DNA from 2 places in the Ruminococcus hominis genome. Region 1 is predicted to be linked to the other one. Evidence: a T-box and tRNA genes for the amino acid it is inferred to sense, from the RefSeq annotation. Region 1 holds a T-box; the other holds one or more tRNA genes.

Region 1 (3,382 bases):
GAAGAAAAGAAAGAAGAAGTTATAGCGGAAGAAAATGTTTTGTCAGAAGAAGAAAGGCAGATGGCGGAGAAATTTGCAGAGCAGATTGATCTTACAAATTCTAATATGATTCTGCAGTATGGAGCAGGCACACAAAAGAAGATGGCGGATTTTTCGGAAAGTGCACTGGAGAATGTGAGAACAAAAGATCTTGGCGAAGTGGGTAATTTGTTGAGCGGTGTAGTAAAGGAACTGAAATCTTTTGATGAAGAGGAAGAAAAAGGATTTCTGGGAATATTTAAGAAAAGCTCAAACAAGCTCACAGCAATGAAAACAAAGTATGCCAAGGCAGAGACGAATGTAAATCAAATATGTAAAGTGCTGGAATCACATCAGGTTCAGCTTATGAAAGATGTTGCACTTCTGGATAAGATGTATGAATTGAATCTTACTTATTATAAAGAATTAACTATGTACATTGTAGCCGGAAAGAAAAAATTAAATGAAGTCAGAAACGGAGAACTTCAGGATTTGTTACAGAAAGCACAGGCAACAGGGCTTGCAGAAGATGCACAGGCGGCGAAAGATTTAGATTCTATGTGTAATCGCTTTGAAAAGAAATTACATGATCTTGAGCTGACTCGCCAGATTTCGATGCAGACAGCACCACAGATCAGACTGGTACAGGGAAATGATACGTTGATGGTAGAAAAAATCCAGTCGACGATTGTGAATACAATTCCGTTATGGAAGAGTCAGATGGTACTTGGGCTGGGAGTAGAACATTCTGCACAGGCGGCTGCAGCACAGCGTGAAGTGACAAATATGACAAATGAACTGTTGAAGAAAAATGCAGAGAAATTAAAGATGGCAACGATAGATACAGTGAAAGAGTCGGAGAGAGGAATCGTTGATATCGAGACATTAAAACAGACAAACGAATCCTTGATCTCTACATTAGATGAGGTGATGCATATTCAGCAGGAAGGCCGTGAAAAACGAAAAGCAGCGGAGCAGGAGATGCAGAAACTGGAGTTGGATTTGAAACAAAAATTGTTGCAGATCCAGAAGTAATAAGAGGTGGAAATGCAGTTACTGTTCACTCCCGTGTCAATCACTACGCTGATTGACACGGAGGATGCACGTTTTACCTTGAACGGCATCTCGCCCATCGCCAAAGGCGATTTAAAATGGCGAGATGCGTTTGCCTATCTTGACATTTTTGGGTAATTCGGGTAAAATTGCAACGATATGTGATATGAGCGTTGAACAGGGTTAGTATATGTTGGAGACGGCACAGAGAGGGAATCATTTGCTGGGAGATTTCTGCGGAGATAATATAGAACCTGCCTGGGAGCTTCTGTATGAAAGTACAGCGTAAGTCAGCGTTAATGACAGATAAAGAGAATCACAACAGTGGTTAATTAGGGTGGTACCGCCGAGAACTTCGGTCCCTTTTCGTTTGGAAGGGAATGGAAGTTCCCGGCGTTTTTTATTTCCGAAGGCAGGTGCATTTTTAGAAATGAAAAATGTATTCCGATAAAAATAAAATAAAAAGAAAGGAAAGCAGCAATGGCAAAAGAAAAGAAATTAGTACAGTCAATTACAGCAAGAGATGAGGATTTTGCACAGTGGTACACAGATGTTGTACGCGAAGCAAAGTTATGTGATTATTCAGGAGTAAAAGGATGTCTGAATTATCTTCCGAATGGCTATGCAATCTGGGAAAATATCCAGGCAAATCTTGATAAGAGATTTAAAGAAACAGGAGTGCAGAATGTATATCTTCCTGTTTTGATTCCAGAGTCATTACTTCAGAAAGAGAAAGATCATATTGAAGGTTTCGCACCGGAAGTTGCATGGGTAACAAAAGGTGGCGAAGAGCCTCTTCAGGAGAGATTCTGTATCAGACCTACATCAGAAACATTATTCTGTGATGTATGGAGCAAGACAGTGCAGTCTTATCGTGATCTTCCAAAGGTTTGGAATCAGTGGTGCTCTGTATTGCGTTGGGAAAAGACAACAAGACCATTCCTTCGTTCAAGAGAATTTTTATGGCAGGAAGGTCATACGATCCATGCAACATATGAAGAAGCAGAAGAACGTACATTAATGATGCGTGATGTATACAAAGATTTTGTAGAAAATGATCTTGCTATTCCGCTTGTTACAGGAAAGAAAACACCAAGCGAGAAATTTGCAGGAGCAGAAGATACTTATACAATTGAAGCACTGATGCATGACGGAAAAGCTCTGCAGTCAGGTACAAGCCATTTCTTTGGAAATGCATTTGCAGATGCTTATGGAATCAGTTACTCAGATAAAGAGAACAAGCTTCACAGTGTATATGAGACATCATGGGGATTGTCTACACGTATTATTGGAGCAATCATTATGGTACATGGTGATGACAGTGGTCTGGTACTTCCACCACACATCGCACCGGTTCAGACAAGAGTAGTTCCGATTGCCCAGCATAAAGAAGGTGTCTTAGACAAAGCAAATGAATTACTTGCAGCATTAAAGGCAGCAGGATATCGTGCAGAGATTGATGATTCAGAGAAGAGCCCTGGATGGAAGTTTAGTGAGCAGGAGATGCTTGGAATCCCTACACGTATTGAAATCGGACCAAAAGATATCGAAAACGGACAGGTTGTTATTGTACGTCGTGATACAAGAGAAAAGATTGTGGTTGCTTTAGATGAAATCGAAACAAGATTGTCAGAAATTCTTGAAGACATTCAGAAAGCACTTTTTGAGAAAGCAAAAGCGTTTAGAGATTCACATATTCACACAGCAACAAACATGGATGAGATGAAAGACATCGCTGAAAACCAGATTGGATTTATCCGTGCAATGTGGTGTGGAGATGATGCTTGTGAAGAAGCAATCAAAGACCAGACAGGCGGGGTGACATCAAGATGTATTCCAGAAGAACAGGAAGAAATTTCTAATGTATGTGTATGTTGCGGAAAACCTGCTAAACATATGGTATATTGGGGAAAAGCATATTAAGATTTACTGCATCCTCCGTGTCAATCACCTTATTGGTTGGCACGGAGGATGTACATTTTAAAATAATGCTGAAAACCCCTTGACTTTTCGCTGAAAACATACTAAACTAACAAGCGTGCACACGAGCATACTATGTTTTTGTGCGCTAAATTACAAAAGATAATATGAATTTATTATCTGCAACCCCTCATTCTCATAAGAGATGAGGCAACGAAATCATAGGAGGTGAAAAAGAATGCCAACATTTAACCAGTTAGTTAGAAAAGGACGTCAGACTTCTGAAAAGAAATCTACAGCACCAGCTCTTCAGAAAGGATACAACTCACTGAAGAAACGTGCAACTGATGTATCTGCACCACAGAAAAGAGGTGTTTGTACAGCAGTTAAG
Region 2 (3,382 bases), 2.1 Mb from region 1:
CAGGCTCTGGCATCTTATGATCAGAAAATAAGACGGAATGATCATCCAGAGGATTGCCTTTAAAATTCCTCGGTATCCCTGACCTCTGTAACTATATAATATCGCTGCAAACAACGGAATTGTCAGCCAGAGCAAATCAATCAGATTCAATACAATATTTCCGAAAGGCATTATGATATATCTTGTTGACCCATACATTTTCGCACCGGCGACCTGCAGTCCAATGAAAAGTAACACCTGATATGCGATCAAGATTGGTTTTGCATAAACCGCAATCCTCGTATAATCCATATAGCAAATGCCGATCATCAGCACAAGTCCGAGTAAAAGTGCCGGCAGTTCCAGAGATGTATGCCAGCTCGATGACGCTCCTACCCAGAACAATTCTTCTGTTTTTCCCGCACTCTGCTCAATACCTAAAACGGTCTGATACATAACACTTCGTAAAAGATAGCCTGCAAGACTTAATCCAACGATCAGTGCGATCATCCCCCACGCCATTGTCGGCCGGTGGATTCTGTCCATCTCAAGCCCGACTTCTACCGGATCTCCCATCTCTCGAATCGCAGCTTCTTCCGCTTCTGTCTGACCCATTCCCTCACCTAGGAATTCTGCTTTCTGATCCTCAATGTGATCATTGATTTCCTGTTCTATCGTCGCTCTTGCCATCTTACAGCGAATCTGTTCTGTTAATATATGCAAATACTCCTCTCGTCTCATCAAACATCACCCCTTCTAACAAACCGCTGCATTTAGCACATTCACTACAGCTGATGAATAAATTTCCCACTCTTCTTTCTTCTCTGCTAAAACTTTCCTCCCAGTTTTCGTAATACTGTAATACTTACGGACCTTGCCGCCAACCTCTTTCTCATAGACCGTCAGATATTTCTTATCTTCCATCCCATGAAGTAATGGATATAATGTTCCTGCCTTTAATTCAAATACATTCTGGGACTTTTCTCTTAAGGTCTCGATCATCTCGTAACCATACATATCCTTTTCAGATAAAAGCTTTAATAACAACATCGTTGTGCTTCCTGATACCAGACTTCTATCAACTGCCATAACAATTCCTCCTAATCTTCTGATTTCACGTTAACCGTACACTTCTTAACATTCTCATTGCAAAATGACGCGCACCTCTGCAATCCTGCCGGAGGCTATATCAACTGGGGGATTGACTCCCAGCTGATATATCGGTTATCTATATATCTTAGCTTGATTATATATCGACTATCTATATATGTCAATAAAAGAATCCTCAATTCTTTACATTTTCAATATATAAAAAAAACAAACAGACAGTAATTGTAAGCTAGCAACAAAAAAAAGACCAATGAATACAATCATTGATCTTTTCCTACAGTGAGCGTGCGGGGATTCGAACCCCGGACAACTTGATTAAAAGTCAAGTGCTCTACCACCTGAGCTACACGCCCATATTAAATTATTTTGATTAACCGAACTTGTATAATCGGCAAATTTTCTTTTGAAAAGGGTGGGTAGTGGGACTCGAACCCACGATATCCGGAACCACAATCCGACGCGCTAACCAACTGCACCATACCCACCATACCGAGCCTGGGGGGATTCGAACCCTCGACCTACGGCTTAGAAGGCCGTTGCTCTATCCAGCTGAGCTACAGACTCATATCATATTCCCCTTTTCTCTGGTTTCCTACGAAAACTCCGTAAGAAAAGCGGGTGATGGGAATCGAACCCACGTATCCAGCTTGGAAGGCTGGTGTTCTACCATTGAACTACACCCGCAAAGTCGGGGTGACAGGATTCGAACCTGCGACCTCCTGGTCCCAAACCAGGCGCTCTAGCCAAGCTGAGCCACACCCCGATATTAACATTTTTATTCAGATTTGCATCATTCTTATGAACTCTATGCCACAAATCTGGCTTACTGCGGATGACAGGACTTGAACCTGCACGTCGTAAACACTAGATCCTAAGTCTAGCGCGTCTGCCAATTCCGCCACATCCGCATATCTCCTCTAATATGTGATGGAGAAAAAAATAGAACAAACAGCACACTGCTTGTTCCAGTGAGCGTGCGGGGATTCGAACCCCGGACAACTTGATTAAAAGTCAAGTGCTCTACCACCTGAGCTACACGCCCTCATAAAACTATCCTAATTATTCAGGTAAAACTGGGCTAGCTGGATTCGAACCAGCGAATGCAGGAGTCAAAGTCCTGTGCCTTACCGCTTGGCGATAGCCCATCAAAGACTTCTATCGACACCGCTTATTTAACTGGTGTTTCATCCATTCTTAAGAAAAGGGTGGGTAGTGGGACTCGAACCCACGATATCCGGAACCACAATCCGACGCGCTAACCAACTGCACCATACCCACCATACCGAGCCTGGGGGGATTCGAACCCTCGACCTACGGCTTAGAAGGCCGTTGCTCTATCCAGCTGAGCTACAGACTCATATCATATTCCCCTTTTCTCTGGTTTCCTACGAAAATTCCGTAAGAAAAGCGGGTGATGGGAATCGAACCCACGTATCCAGCTTGGAAGGCTGGTGTTCTACCATTGAACTACACCCGCAAAGTCGGGGTGACAGGATTCGAACCTGCGACCTCCTGGTCCCAAACCAGGCGCTCTAGCCAAGCTGAGCCACACCCCGATATTGTGCTTTGTTTCCGTCTCATCCGTAAGACAAGAGTTATTATATTGCAAGGAAAAGGAAAAGTCAACACCTTTTTTTATTTTTTTTATTTTTTTTATTTTTTCTTTTTCTGGTGTCTAATGTATCTATATCCTGGGTTTATTCACTGTCGTAGATGTTCTTTGGGCAACTGATGTATCTGCACTGCCTTGATATTTGCTTCCACAGATACTCTTTTTCAGGCCAATGTATCTACAACTTGCTCTTCTTTGAACTTGCAGATGCTTTTCAGCCTGCTTGGCCTGTATAATTGCATCTGCATCTTGCCTTTTCTAGAACTTGAGGATACTTCCTTCGCAAATTTTGCATCTACATCACACGTTTTCGATAACGTGAGGATGCTCCTCAGTAAAATTACGCATCCCCAACCTACTCTTTCTATACCTTGCAGATACTCTCCAGTAAAATTCTGCTCTTTCATTCATCAAACACGCGATAACGTACTGTAAGAAAACATCAGATATGTATTTCCCGCTGACGGAGTCTGACAAAAATTCATATCTGATGTTTCTTATAAGACCTTATCACTACTTAATACCCTAAATATCAAGATAACGCTCTTCAAAATTCATCTTCCCATCCGGTTTCACATCAAGAAGCATATAACTTCCCTTTCTTCCAATCTGTCTTGGGTACGACAGACTTCCCGGATTAAGAAGCGTAATTCCATCTTTCTGTTCAAAATACGGTTGATG

What was found. The T-box of region 1 lies ahead of proS (proline--tRNA ligase). A T-box ahead of a tRNA ligase gene usually reads a tRNA of that ligase, here a tRNA-Pro.
Region 2: it has a tRNA-Pro gene. The T-box ahead of proS (proline--tRNA ligase) is inferred to sense a tRNA for this amino acid. The anticodon was not compared.

The regions. Positions count from the first base shown of each region.
Region 1 covers NZ_JACOPE010000001.1:567,717-571,098, forward strand. Annotated here, with positions in the region: gene H8S40_RS02480 (toxic anion resistance protein) at 1-1,053, shown strand, start outside; T-box leader at 1,236-1,438, shown strand; gene proS (proline--tRNA ligase) at 1,552-2,994, shown strand; gene rpsL (30S ribosomal protein S12) at 3,230-3,382, shown strand, end outside.
Region 2 covers NZ_JACOPE010000001.1:2,699,840-2,703,221, forward strand. Annotated here, with positions in the region: gene H8S40_RS12010 (permease prefix domain 1-containing protein) at 1-720, opposite strand, end outside; gene H8S40_RS12015 (PadR family transcriptional regulator) at 736-1,068, opposite strand; tRNA gene H8S40_RS12020 (tRNA-Lys) at 1,370-1,442, opposite strand; tRNA gene H8S40_RS12025 (tRNA-His) at 1,501-1,574, opposite strand; tRNA gene H8S40_RS12030 (tRNA-Arg) at 1,580-1,653, opposite strand; tRNA gene H8S40_RS12035 (tRNA-Gly) at 1,703-1,773, opposite strand; tRNA gene H8S40_RS12040 (tRNA-Pro) at 1,778-1,852, opposite strand; tRNA gene H8S40_RS12045 (tRNA-Leu) at 1,917-1,997, opposite strand; tRNA gene H8S40_RS12050 (tRNA-Lys) at 2,059-2,131, opposite strand; tRNA gene H8S40_RS12055 (tRNA-Gln) at 2,163-2,234, opposite strand; tRNA gene H8S40_RS12060 (tRNA-His) at 2,294-2,367, opposite strand; tRNA gene H8S40_RS12065 (tRNA-Arg) at 2,373-2,446, opposite strand; tRNA gene H8S40_RS12070 (tRNA-Gly) at 2,496-2,566, opposite strand; tRNA gene H8S40_RS12075 (tRNA-Pro) at 2,571-2,645, opposite strand; gene H8S40_RS12080 (metallophosphoesterase family protein) at 3,227-3,382, opposite strand, start outside.